Anaerobacillus sp. CMMVII: one gene and its partner. The protein of the gene in region 1 interacts with the protein of each later gene in a pairwise test. Links are inferred from orthologs where the notes say so. Each region holds a gene or a part of one and is shown in the gene's direction. Other genes may lie near its edges.

The links.
Region 2: the proteins of ileS (region 1) and H1D32_RS07415 interact in binary tests that used the Escherichia coli proteins (3 or more experiments, as listed by UniProt). The link is inferred for Anaerobacillus sp. CMMVII from one-to-one orthologs.

What each region holds. Positions count from the first base shown.
Region 1 is NZ_JACEHK010000016.1:8,347-16,304, forward strand. The notes cover bases 1-3,297. They hold ileS (isoleucine--tRNA ligase), read left to right. Parts: upstream 1-337; coding sequence 338-3,097; downstream 3,098-3,297. Other genes in these bases: H1D32_RS20190 (TraR/DksA C4-type zinc finger protein), read left to right, coding at 3,268-3,297. Also shown: more of H1D32_RS20190, read left to right, coding at 3,298-3,948; lspA (signal peptidase II), read left to right, coding at 4,321-4,785; H1D32_RS20200 (RluA family pseudouridine synthase), read left to right, coding at 4,785-5,708; bifunctional pyr operon transcriptional regulator/uracil phosphoribosyltransferase PyrR, read left to right, coding at 5,940-6,491; H1D32_RS20210 (solute carrier family 23 protein), read left to right, coding at 6,639-7,955. UniProt on the Escherichia coli protein: Catalyzes the attachment of isoleucine to tRNA(Ile). As IleRS can inadvertently accommodate and process structurally similar amino acids such as valine, to avoid such errors it has two additional distinct tRNA(Ile)-dependent editing activities.
Region 2 is NZ_JACEHK010000003.1:11,858-18,168, forward strand. The notes cover bases 2,391-5,179. They hold H1D32_RS07415 (sugar ABC transporter substrate-binding protein), read left to right. Parts: upstream 2,391-3,205; coding sequence 3,206-4,153; downstream 4,154-5,179. Other genes in these bases: H1D32_RS07410 (DeoR/GlpR family DNA-binding transcription regulator), read left to right, coding at 2,391-3,070; H1D32_RS07420 (sugar ABC transporter ATP-binding protein), read left to right, coding at 4,313-5,179. Outside these bases: spore coat protein GerQ, read right to left, coding at 103-567; H1D32_RS07405 (cell wall hydrolase), read right to left, coding at 668-1,066; more of H1D32_RS07410, read left to right, coding at 2,300-2,390; more of H1D32_RS07420, read left to right, coding at 5,180-5,818; H1D32_RS07425 (ABC transporter permease subunit), read left to right, coding at 5,805-6,311. UniProt on the Escherichia coli protein: Part of the ABC transporter complex RbsABC involved in ribose import. Binds ribose. Also serves as the primary chemoreceptor for chemotaxis.

The sequences.
Region 1 (7,958 bases):
TTTCATATAATACCTTTATTAATTAAATGGAGAGACTGCTTCGATTGGGACAGTACTTTTTATAAGCATATTGTAGCGAATCAGGGTTGGTGTAAGCCTGGTATAGAGCTGTAAAGAGGAAAATCACCCATGAGCTTCACACCGAACTTTGAGTAGGCTGTGACGAATCATTCACGTTACGAATTTCAAGTGAGCAGTGCAAATGCTGTTTAACAGGGTGGTACCGCGGGTAAACCTTCTCGTCCCTACATAGGGATGAGAAGGTTTTTTTGTACTTTCTAAAGGAAGTTTCAATTTACCTCGAAGCAAAACAATAAAATACATGGAGGAACTAGAAATGGAATATAAAGACACATTATTAATGCCAAAGACTGAATTCCCAATGCGTGGGAATTTACCAAGCCGAGAGCCGCAAATTCAGGAAAAATGGAATCAATTAAATATTTATCAAAAGGTTCAAGAAAGAACAAAGGGGCTACCATTATATGTTTTACATGATGGACCACCATATGCTAATGGTGATATTCATATCGGTCATGCCCTAAACAAAATCTTAAAAGATTTTATTGTTCGTTATAAATCGATGGCTGGGTTCCAAGCACCTTATGTTCCGGGTTGGGACACTCATGGATTACCAATTGAAACGGCGCTTACAAAAAACGGTAAAGTAAACCGCAAAGAAATGACAGTTGCTGAATTTCGTAAGCTATGTGAAGACTATGCACTAGAACAAGTAGATCGTCAACGTGAACAGTTTAAACGTCTAGGTGTTCGTGGAGATTGGGAAAATCCTTACATTACCCTAAACAAAGAATATGAAGCACAACAAATTAAAGTATTTGGAGATATGGCGAAAAAGGGTTACATCTACAAGGGGAAAAAACCTGTATATTGGTCTCCTTCATCTGAGTCGGCGCTGGCTGAAGCAGAAATTGAATACCAAGATAAGCGCTCTCCATCTATTTATGTAGCATTTAGTGTAAAAGATGGTAGAGATGTTTTAGCAGGTGACGAAAAAATCGTGATCTGGACAACTACCCCTTGGACTATTCCAGCTAACCTGGCCATTTGTTTACACCCAGAATTAGAATACTCAGTTGTACAAGTAGATGAAGAGAAATATGTTGTTGCTTCTGGCCTACTTGAGAACCTAATTAGTGTTTTTGAATGGGAATCTTATGAAGTAATTAAGAAAGTAAAAGGTGCTGAGCTAGAGCACGTTAAGGCTCGTCACCCACTTTATGATCGCGACTCAATAGTCATCCTTGGGGACCATGTAACATTAGACGCTGGAACAGGCTGTGTTCACACTGCTCCTGGACATGGGGAAGATGATTTTATCGTAGGACAAAAGTATAATCTTGATGTTCTATGTCCTGTAGATGATAGAGGATGCTTTACGAATGAAGCGCCCGGTTTTGAAGGGTTATTTTACGATGAAGCCAATAAACCGATTACTGAAAAATTAAAAGAGGCCGGAGCTTTATTAAAGCTTTCATTTATGACACACTCCTACCCACATGACTGGAGAACAAAAAAACCGGTAATCTTCCGAGCAACTGCTCAATGGTTTGCCTCAATAAAAGATTTCCGTGAACAACTCTTAACGTCAATTAAAGAAGTTGAGTGGGTTCCAGCTTGGGGTGAAACACGCTTGTTTAACATGGTTCGCGACCGTGGCGATTGGTGTATTTCAAGACAGCGTGCATGGGGTGTTCCAATCCCTGTCTTCTATGGAGAAGATAACGAACCAGTTATTACTGATGAAACAATCAATCATGTATCAAATTTATTTAGACAACATGGTTCAAATATTTGGTTTGAGTGGGAAGCTAGTGAATTACTACCTGAAGGGTTTACTTGGCCACAAAGCCCTAATGGCACGTTTACAAAGGAAACAGATATTATGGATGTTTGGTTTGATTCAGGTTCATCTCACCAGGCAGTATTAGTTGAACGAGACGATCTACAACGACCTGCTGATCTTTATTTAGAAGGGTCGGATCAATACCGTGGTTGGTTTAATTCTTCTTTATCCACGTCTGTAGCAGTTTCAGGAAAAGCTCCTTATAAAGGTGTACTAAGTCATGGATTTGTTTTAGATGGTGAAGGCAGAAAGATGAGTAAATCAATTGGTAACGTAGTTGTCCCGAATAATGTAATGAAGCAACTAGGTGCTGATATCCTACGTTTATGGGTAGCTTCTGTCGATTATCAAGCTGATGTTCGTGTATCAGATGACATTTTAAAACAAGTGGCAGAAGTTTACCGCAAAATCCGTAACACGTTCCGTTTCTTATTGGGGAATTTGCACGATTTTAATCCTGAAACAGATCGTGTAGCATTAACCAAGTTACCACAGCTAGACCGTTACGTTTTAATTAAACTAAACAAGCTTGTGAAAGAGGTTAAAGCAAATTACGATCATTATCAGTTTGCTGGTGTTTATAATAAAATTCATAATTTCTGTTCAATTGAACTAAGTTCTTTCTATATGGATATTGCTAAGGATACATTATATATCCAACACCAAAACGATCAAAGCCGACGTGCCATTCAGACAGTAATGTATGACGTCTTAGTGGCTCTAACTAAGCTTGTGGCACCAATTCTTCCTCATACAGCTGATGAGGTGTGGCCGTTTATTCCTGGGGTCAATACTGAAAGTGTTCAGTTAACAGACATGCCTGAAGAAAATTCAACTGTCTATGATGAATTAATTGAAAAGAAATGGGATCAAGTACTAGAATTACGTGATGATGTATTAAAGGCTCTAGAGACAGCTAGAAACGAAAAGAAGATCGGTAAGTCATTAACAGCAGCAATTGCTTTATATCCAAATGAAACAGTAAAAGAATTGCTTTCAACGATTACTGATTTAGAAAAACTATTTATCGTTTCCAAGGCAGTTGTTGCAGGAAATAAAACGTCTGCACCAAATGAGGCACAGCATTTTGATACAATTGCAATCGTTGTTGAAAAAGCAGCAGGAGAGACATGTGAACGCTGTTGGGTCGTTTCTGAAACAGTTAGCGAAGATGATGCTCATCCAACTCTTTGCTCAAGCTGCGCAAACATTGTAAAAAATCATTACTAAAACGCCTGAAGCAAAACATGGCTTAGCCATTGTTTTGCTTTTCTTTTTTTTCGTACTAACAACAATTTACAGTTATTACAAACAAATTTAGTAAATCTTGTTTCGGCTAATGTTTCATTGTAAGGATAAACTATGTTTGAAACCATCTTATCCAAAAGGAGGCTAGTGAGATGGGCAAATATGATAACATAAAACGGGAATTGTTAGCTGAAAAAGAACGTTTAGAAGAAAGAATTAAGGAACTTGATCATTATGACTTGAATAAATCAATGTCCTTTTCTACTGGAGAATTATCACAGTATGATAACCATCCTGCTGATACTGCGACTGATACGTATGAGAGAGGTAAGGATATTGCCTTATTTGAGCATATAAACCAGGAGTATGAAGATGTAATAGCTGCACTAGAGAGAATGGAAAATGGATCGTATGGAATATGCGAAGTCTCGGGAAAAGAAATACCTTATGAGCGTTTACAGGCATTACCCACAGCAAGAACTACAATCGAGTATAGTAAGGAAAATGTAATTGCTCGAGAGCGCCCGGTTGAAGAAGATGTACTAAAATCATTTGATGAGTTTAACTTTGATAATAATGATAATGAAACCGAGTTTGACGCTGAAGATGCCTGGCAATCTGTGGCGAAATTTAATGACAATTCCATGGTATTTGAAGACTCAAGTTTAAATAACGGTGAGGAACTCATAGGATATGTCGAAGAAATTGAAGCGTTTGTTTCTACAGATATTGAAGGGTATAAAGGTGATGAAAATATTTCTATTCAAAGAAATGTTCATTATGATCACTATATGGACCAACTAGATCGTTTAGAAGCTGGAGATGACATTTAATAAGGTTAGCTTAGATTTTTGTTTTTTTATTACGCTCTTTTCAAAAAGATTGTTGTTATTAGCTTTTAGGTCGTAACAAAGGGTTCTTCACGCAGAATAAATAAGCCATTGGGACAAATAAATTTGCCCCAAAAGGTTATTTATTCTCAAAAGACGACCTAAAAGCAACAAAGTTTACAAAAGAGCCTTTTATTAAGGTAAAAAGAGGTGTTTCTCCCTCTTTTTACTTAAAAGCTCAAAGGAGATGCCCATAAAAAACTCTAAACTCTAAACTTTGCACTCTAAACTGCTGCTCCCAAGATTGTTCAAATCCCTTAGCTATGCTAAAATGCTAAGAGATATGAAACATACTAGGAGAGCGGAGGAGCATAGATGAGATATTACATACTAGCAATTATCATACTTTTATTAGATCAAGCAACAAAATGGCTTATCGTAACAAAAATGGCGTTACACGAACAAATTGCAATTATCGAAAACGTTCTTTATATTACATCCCATCGAAATAAAGGTGCTGCGTTTGGGATCTTACAAGGGCAAATGTGGCTATTCTTTATTGTCACAACCATAGTCGTGACTTTTGTTGTTTATTATATTTATAAGCACGCGAAAGAAAGTAAGTTATTAGGCATTTCATTAGGCTTAGTTCTAGGAGGAGCCATCGGTAACTTTATTGATCGACTTTTCCGCGGTGAGGTTGTTGACTTTATTGATGTTTATATTTTCACTTACGATTTTGCTATTTTTAATGTCGCAGATATGGCCTTAGTCATTGGTGTCGGAATATTAATGCTTCAAATCTTTTTAGAAGAAGGAAAAACAAGGGAGAATAAATAATGGAAATATATGAATGGACGATAGAGGAAAGCGAAAAAAACGAACGTTTAGATAAATGGCTTTCCGCACAAGAAAATGATTGGTCCCGTACTCAGGTGCAGCTTTGGATGAAGGAAGGTAACCTAACTGTAAATGGGAATCATGTGAAAAGTAATTATAAATGTCAAATCGGTGATAAGATAAACTTGGTTGTTCCAGAACCACAGTTGCTTGATGTGGAACCGGAGGAAATGAACCTTGATATTGTCTATGAAGATGAACACGTGCTAGTTGTTAATAAGCCCCGTGGTATGGTTGTTCACCCCGCTCCAGGTCACTTAACTGGTACATTGGTAAATGGTCTAATGGCCCACTGTAAAGATTTATCTGGAATTAATGGAGTTTTACGCCCAGGAATCGTACATCGTATCGATAAAGACACTTCAGGTTTGTTAATGGTTGCCAAAAATGATAAGGCTCATGAATCGTTAGTAAACCAATTAAAAGATAAAACTACAACGCGTATCTATAAAGGAATCGCCCATGGGGTCATTGCTCACGATCATGGTACAATTGATGCTCCAATAGGTAGGGATAAACAAGACCGCCAAAGCATGACAGTTACAGATGACAACAGTCGGGATGCAGTTACTCATTTTACTGTGTTAGAACGATTAAAAGATTTTACGCTCATTGAATGTCGTTTGGAAACTGGTCGTACTCATCAAATTAGGGTTCATCTAAAGTACATTGGTCACCCATTAGCAGGAGACCCGAAGTATGGACCACCTCGGACATTGAAGCTACCTATTCAGGGTCAAGCCCTTCATGCAGCTGTTCTTGGTTTTACTCATCCTGTTTCAGGAGAGAGATTAACCTTTGAAAGAGATGTCCCTGAAGACTTTCTTCATTTACTTGAAGAAATTCGCAAAAGTTCTCATTGACAGTTATGATGAAATTTGTCATAATACAATAGACAAGAAGATATCTTCCCTTTAACTACAGTCCCGTGAGACTGAGAAGGAATTAGAGAAACGTTACAGATAGGAGCTTACTGTGCCTATGTCTGTTATTAGCGTAAACTCAAAAGCCTCTCATCCTTATTACGGTGAGAGGCTTTTTCGTTGGGGAAAAGATCTTGAATTCAAATATCTCTATAGAAGGGTGGTGCAAATATGTCTAAGGCAACTGTTATCTTAGATGAACAAGCAGTTAGAAGGGCATTGACGAGAATTGCCCATGAAATAATTGAACGGAATAAGGGAATTGAAGACTGTGTACTAGTTGGAATTAAAACTAGAGGTATCTATATTGCCAATCGGTTAGCAGAGCGTATTGAGGAAATTGAAGGCACTAAAATAACTGTTGGTGAAGTTGATATTACTTTATATCGTGATGATCTTTCTCATAAAACTGAAAATATGGAGCCATTATTAAAAGGCACATCAGTTCCTGTTGATATTAATGATAAGAAAGTGATATTAGTTGATGATGTTCTTTATACTGGTAGAACTGTTCGAGCAGCATTAGATGCAATTATGGATATTGGTCGACCATCGCAGATTCAATTAGCGGTATTGATTGACCGCGGACATCGAGAATTACCAATTAGACCGGATTATATCGGTAAAAACGTACCAACATCCAAAACTGAAATGATCGTTGCAAAGTTAAAAGAAGTAGATCAGTTAGATGAAGTAACAATTGAACAAAAAACCTCCCTTTAAAACAGTCCTGAGAGGCTGACAAGGGGTATACTCCTCTTACTTAAGATAACTCTTTTGGGTTAATTTTGAGTAGAAGACCGTACCTCTTTGGATAATGACAAAGAGGTTTTTTGTATAAAAAGTTAATTTTGAGGAGGAGTATTAATTATGAATACACAAAAAGATGTAGGAATTCGCGAAATACCAAAAGCAGACAAATGGTTAGTATTAAGCTTGCAACATCTATTTGCAATGTTTGGGGCAACAATCTTAGTTCCATATCTTGTAGGGTTAAGCCCTGCGGTTGCATTGGTATCAAGTGGATTAGGGACTTTAGCATATTTACTTATCACTAGAGGTCAAGTACCAGCATACTTAGGTTCATCATTTGCTTTTATCGCACCAATTATCGCAGCAACAACACTAGGTGGACCAGAAGGGGCGATGGTAGGAAGCTTTGTAGCCGGTTTAATTTACGGAGTAGTAGCATTGTTTATTAAGACAAGTGGAGTTAACTGGTTAATGAACATTTTACCGCCAATCGTAGTTGGACCAGTCATAATGGTTATCGGATTAGGGTTAGCGGGAGTTGCGGTAAGTATGGCAATGAATGTTCCTGGTACAAATGATTATGATGGTACATTGTTTACAGTGGCATTAGTAACGTTAGGAATTACAGTAATAGCGTCGATGTTCTTTAAAGGCTTTTTCGGACTTATTCCAATTCTTATAGGTATTGTTGGTGGATATTCGTTTGCTTACTTCCAAGGGATCATTGATATGACACCAGTTAAGGAAGCTGCATGGATCCAAGCACCAGATTTTATCATTCCATTCGTAACTTATACACCAGCTTTTTCTTGGCAAATTATCGCTATTATGGTTCCAATTGCAGTAGTAACAATTGCTGAACATATCGGTGACCAAATGGTTTTAAGTAAAGTAGTTGGGAAAAACTTTATTAAGACTCCTGGCTTACATCGCTCTTTACTTGGAGACGGGGTAGCAACGATGATTGCATCAGTTCTAGGTGGTCCACCAAACACGACTTATGGAGAAAACATTGGTGTTATCGCGTTAACGAGAGTATATAGTGTGTTTGTTATCGGTGGAGCAGCATGTTTAGCAGTGATGTTCGGCTTTGTAGGAAAAATCTCAGCATTAATCTCAACGATCCCTACTGCAGTAATGGGTGGAGTTTCAATCCTGTTATTCGGTATCATCGCATCAAGTGGTTTAAGAATGTTAATCGATAATAAAATCGATTTAGGAAACAAGCGTAATCTAATTATATCTTCAGTAATTTTGGTTATTGGTATCGGTGGAGCCTTTATACAGGTCTCTGACCATGTTCAAATTGCTGGTATGGCTTTAGCAACAATCATTGGGATTGTTCTAAATTTAGTATTACCTGGAAGAGAAAAAGTTGATTTAAATGCAATGTTTGAAGAAGAACTAGAAGAAGTGGAAAAATCAGCAGCTTAATAT
Region 2 (6,311 bases), on another replicon or contig:
TCTAGTTTTCTATATTAGGAAGCGCCAGAACCGTCCCCGCGCTTCCTCGGTCAGAACTAAAAACCCGCTTAATTGACAGCGGGCTTTAAGCGTTCTTCAACATCAGTCCGATGTATCCAAGGTCGCCTGGATAGCCGGACTAATTTCGGTATGAGGATAGTTAATTCGTTCTCCAAATTCTACCCAGTCGAGATTTGCCATCATCAATAGGTAGCGTTTACCGCTAGCCGGGTCGCTAATGATGATATGGTCACGGCCAGCCGTTTCAATGCGGCCGCGGTATACCCTTGCATTCCATTCATTGTTACCTTGATAAGTAAAATAGAATGTACCAATCTTACCTTTGTTGAAGCGCAGGATATTTTCGATAAACGATTCTTCCACCCTGCCTGTCGGTAACTGCTGCCCAGTCCCAATTGGCATCACTGGCACTGAATAAGCGGGACCAGAAGGCATACCCGCCGGGAAGTTCCAAGGTTGTTGTGTGGCACCGTTGTGCATCATGGTATCTGAATAAAAACTAGGGGAATAGTTCATTGGATAATAACTAGAGTTTCCGCAAGTCATGAAAAGCTCATCTCCTTATTATTTTATCTATAAAATTCAGGGCAGTAGCCCGGTACACCGACATAGAAGCAATGATTTTTGTGCGCAAATTCGAACTGTGTCATGGGTGATCTTGGCATCGTCGGGGTACAAGGATCGCGGAATGCTTGCCCTGGACTCGGATTAAAAACCACAGACTCTGTCTGGCTCGAGGACTCCTATGACCATTTAATAAATTCCTAGCCCTTTGGAGGTCTTCTTCATTCGGACGCTGTGTATACAATGTTCCATTTAAAACAGGCTCAAAGTGAGGAATTCCAGTTCCTGGTATGGTTTGATAGATGACATGATTGATAGTGCGAAGATTTCTGAAGTCCGGTTCACAGTCTGCCTCGACCCGATTAGCCACAACCGTTCCTACATAATCCATCCCTTCGGCTCCCTCACCGATCGCCTCCGCTAACATGAGCCTTGCTAAATGCTCGACATCACGTTCAGTATGATTTATACGTCTACCCATTTTTCTCACCCCCTTTTGCCTATACAAGTAATTTATTGCTTGAAGTTAGTTTTGGTGACTTGCCTATGCGCCCAACTTAAGAAGCGCGGGGAAGCATGGGGACGGTTCTGGTGCTTCCTATTGGGTAATAACGAGGAAGCGTGGGGACGGTTCTAATGCTTCCTAATAGATAAATAACCACAGGAGGTATCCTAATGAATGCAAAAGCAACCAGGCATAGGACTCTAGACCCTATACCTGGTTGCTTTTGTTATTCTTTATATTTGAATTGTTTCTTTGTCTCTTCACCGAGCTTGGAGACGGGGCAAAGCAGAGTGACGGTTCTGTTGCTTCCAAAGAAAGCAACAGAACCGTCACTCTGCTAGAAAAAACATTCTTTATATTAATATTTAAGTAGAGGTGGAGCTTGACACACTTTTACCACCGGGTAATGAATCGGTCACTATAACAACCAGAAATTAAAATAGAATGATAGTTGAGAGAACGATATTTTTGAGTAATTTAGCGGTAACACATAAAGCGGATGGGAGGTTGGGACCTTCCGAAGGAAGGTGGCCATCAGGGTGACTTTTGAAGCAGTGAGCATGGCAATTTAACTATGTATGTTATTTATTTATAATAAACAAAAAAGCAATTCTTGCAATTATCACACCTCTCACCGTCAGAAAAGAGAAATAACAGCCCATATAAAATGTAGCCAATAGAAAACCTTTAGGAAAGGTTCTGGCTACTTTTTTTACGACAATGGATTTGCGTTTATTTCTGCTATTAAACATCAATATTAAAAGGTCAGCCATAATCGTCATGTAGTTGAAATGGTTGAGCGTATCACTTACACACCGGATTTCAGGATGAGAAAGCCATTAAACTTCTTTAAATCTTTTTTACTTCTAATTCTTGGATGGAAGCATGAGAACCGTCCCCATGCTTCTCCATCTCCTACAAAAGTATCGACAATAGCACTAATTTTGTATGTGATCAAATTAACAAATGTTTATTAGTAACATTTTGTTAATTAGTAGGAAAATGAAAAAAAGGCGAATTATGTAATAAAAAGGAATAAAATGAGGAAAAAAGTGGAAAAGTAAGTGTTTACATTATAGTATGAACGAGTTAGTATTGTTTGTAACGAACATCTAAATGTTAGTACTTTAACTTTTTGCTTCATTTAATAATCTGGATTTCCAAGTAGTTATCTGTTAACCATAACCTTTACCTAGGGAGAGAATATAAATGGAATCGCTACATCACATAAATGAGAGACAGGATCGGATTTATAGAGAGTTAGTAAATAAAGGTGAGGTAAGAATTAGTGACCTAACTGTAAAGTTTGGTGTAGTTGAAATGACAATTAGACGTGATTTTGAAAAGATGGAGAAACTTGGTCTATTAAAAAGAACTTACGGAGGGGCAATCCCTATAACAGATTATTATCCTGAATTGAATGAGCGTGAAGGGTTAAATTCAAGCGCAAAAAGTTTGATAGGTAAGAAGGCAGCGGAGTTTGTAAAAAATGGAGATGCGATATTTGTTGATGCTGGAACGACTACTCCATATTTAGTTAAAAACTTACCTCGTGAGATGGAATTAATAGTAGTTACAAATGCTATAAATGTAGCAACGCAAATACAAGGAGTTAATAAAGAAAAGATCGTTATTGGAGGGATTTTAAGGGATGCAACTTCTTCCCTAGTAGGGCCATTAGCAGAAGCGTGTCTCGAGAATTTATCGTTCAATAGGGTATTCCTATCTGCATCTGGTTTTACCCTCGAACAAGGATTTAGTAATGCGAATGGTTTCGAAGTCCAAATAAAAAAGCTAGTGATGAGAAATTCTAAAGAAGTTAATTTTCTCATTGATCATAGTAAACTAGGTAATCAATTCCTACACAAAATAGCTAATTTGGATGGAAGTGTAAATCGAATTATTACTGATAAAGAACTCCCAAAAGAGTATCGGAAAATTATAGAGGAACAGGGTATCGAGATTGTCATATGTAGTTAATAGAATTCAGTTCAGATATTATCCCTAAGATTACTAGTATCAATTTATAAATGGTACATAAAGAAATAAGGTGGATATTAAATCACAAAAGTGATTTTAATATAAAAAAATAATAGACTGAAAGGGGCATTACTAATGAAGAAAGCAATCGTTTTTCTACTAGTTACATTGTTAACCTTTGGTTTAGCTGCATGTAACAACAATGAAGGGGCAAGTGGTGAAGGTGAAGGTGGTTACAAATTTGGTTACACATCTATGACCCAGAACAACCCATTTTTTCAAGTGTTAGAAGAAGCAGTGCGCGAAAGTGTTGAGGCAAATGGAGATACTTTAATTACAATGAATCCGGCTATGGATGTAGAATTGCAAATTAATCAAATTGAAGATCTTATCACCCAAGGAATTGATGCAATTTTCTTAAACCCGGTGGATTGGGAAGGTATTAGACCAGCCCTAGTTATGTTAGAAGAAGCGGGAATCCCAATTATTAACTACGATACAGAAGTTAAAGATTTTGATTATGTTACCGCTTACGTTGGTTCCGATAACAAAAATGCAGGAAGAGTTGCTGGTGAGGACTTAGTTAAAAGATACCCGAATGGTGGGAAAATTGTCATTTTAGACAGCCCAACGATGAATTCGATTAATGACCGAATTGATGGCTTTTTAGAAGCTATTGAAGGTAAAGGCTTTGAAATAGTTGCGCAACAAGATGCTAAAGGTGATTTAGAAACGGCATTAAATTTAACAGAAGATATCCTTCAAGCACACTCAGGTATTATTGCTATCATGGGTGGAAATGATCCGACAGCATTAGGTGCATTAGCAGCACTTAAGGCAGCAAATATTTCTGACATCATAGTTTATGGAGTAGACGGATCTCCAGATGCTAAAGCTGAAATTGCTACAGGTGGAGCGTTTGTTGGTTCTGGTGCACAATCGCCTATTTCAATTGGAAAGCAATCAGTAGAGGTAGCTTATAAGATTCTTAAAGGAGAAGATTTCACATTTAGAACTCCTGTAGAAACCTTCTTAATCAACCAAGATAACGTAAATCAATATGGTACAGACGGATGGCAGTAAGCAATAAATAGCATTGTTTAATTATGCAGGTGACTTAACGGAAAAAAATGACCTCTTTTAAGTGTACATAAAGATATTTATAAGCAGTTTTTATTATATCTTTCACACATGAGGCCTTTGAATGTTATGTCACCTCTTTTATTTAGTGGGGTGTATAAAATGGATAGCAAACTACTAGAAATGAAAAAAGTAAATAAGAGATTCCCTGGAGTCCATGCATTGAAAGATGTCAATTTTGAATTGGAAAGTGGTGAAGTTCATGCCCTTCTAGGTGAGAATGGTGCAGGCAAATCCACATTAATGAAAATTCTTGGTGGTATTTATAGCATCGATGAAGGTGAAATATTTATTAATAACAATAAAATTGAAATCAACGATGTTAAAATAGCTCAAAATTTAGGTGTTAGTGTCATCCACCAGGAAATTGTCCTAGTTCCCTATTTATCAATAGCTGAAAATATCTTTCTAGGTAGGGAAGATGTTACAAAGGCAGGATTAATTGATGAAAAATCCATGTATAAAAAGGCTCAAAAATTTCTAGAAGACTTTGGTTTACAGTTAGATGCTAGGACCCCTATTAAAAAACTTACTGTTGCTCAACAACAGATGATTGAAATCATAAAGGCGGTTTCCTTTAATTCAAAGATCATTATTATGGATGAGCCAACTTCTTCATTAACTGAAAAAGAAGTGGATTTTCTATTTAACACTATTAGGAAGCTGAAGAAACAAGGGGTAGGCATTGTGTATATCTCCCACAGAATGAATGAATTATTTGAAATTACTGATAGGATAACCGTTATGCGAGATGGTACTTATATAGGAACAGTTACGACCAAGGAAACAACATATGACAAACTAATCTCAATGATGGTAGGTAGATCCCTAACAAATTATTATGTAAGAGATTATGTTGAAAACGGAAAGACCGTAATGGAAGTAAAGAACTTAACTAAAAAAGGTGTACTAGATAATATAAGTTTTGAACTAAAAAAAGGAGAGATCCTTGGTTTTGCAGGATTGGTTGGTGCGGGTAGATCTGAGTTAATGAAGTGCATATTTGGCTTAGATTTATTTGAAAAAGGTGATATTTATGTAAATGATGTTAAAGCCAATATTAAAAATCCGAACGATGCAATTAAAAACAGAATTGCATATGTGACAGAGAACAGAAAAGAAGAGGGATTATTTTTAATAAGATCAGTAGAGTACAATTTAACCATAAAAATCCTTCAAGATTTCATGAAATTCTTTAGGGTCAATCATAAATATGAGCGAAAAGTGACGAATGAATTTATAAACGATCTTTCTATTAAAACTCCATCTCCCGATCAAATTGTAAAAAATTTAAGTGGTGGAAATCAACAAAAAGTATTGATTTCAAGATGGCTGGCGACCAACCCTAAAGTATTGATCCTCGATGAACCAACACGCGGGGTAGATGTAGGGGCAAAAGCAGAAATTTACTCTATTATGAATCGATTAGTAAAAGAGGGTGTCTCTATTATCATGATTTCCTCAGAATTACCTGAGGTAATAAATATGAGTGATAGAATTGCTGTTATGTCCAATGGAAGAATACAAGCAATTTTAAATAAAGAAGAATTTAACCAAGAAACGATTATGCATTACGCTACCGGAGGGGATAAACTTGGCGCAAGTTAATTTAAATGAACCAAAAAGGGCTAATAACTTCTTTGGAAATCTCGCAATTGATTTGGCGTATGGAACAAAGAGTTTTATACGTGATAATTTGGGGATTATTATCGGTTTACTAGTCCTATGTATCGTTATATCCATTATAAATCCAACCTTTTTAACGTCTAATAATCTATTAAATGTTTTAAGACAAACATCTACCAATCTATACTTAGCTTTAGCAATGACGATGATCATCATACTTGGAGGGATTGACCTTTCTGTCGGGTCCATAATGGCCGTTACTGGGGTTATTACAACACTTTTTATTGCCACTTTTGGTGCTCCTGTTTGGGTAGCGGTTTCTATGGGGTTGTTAGTGGGGATGTTATTCGGAGCACTGAATGGCTACGTAGTAGCAACTACAATTATCCCACCATTTATTGTCACCCTTGCAACCATGAATATTGCTCGCGGAGCTGCCTATGTCATAACCGATGGAAAGCCAGTCCGAGTTATG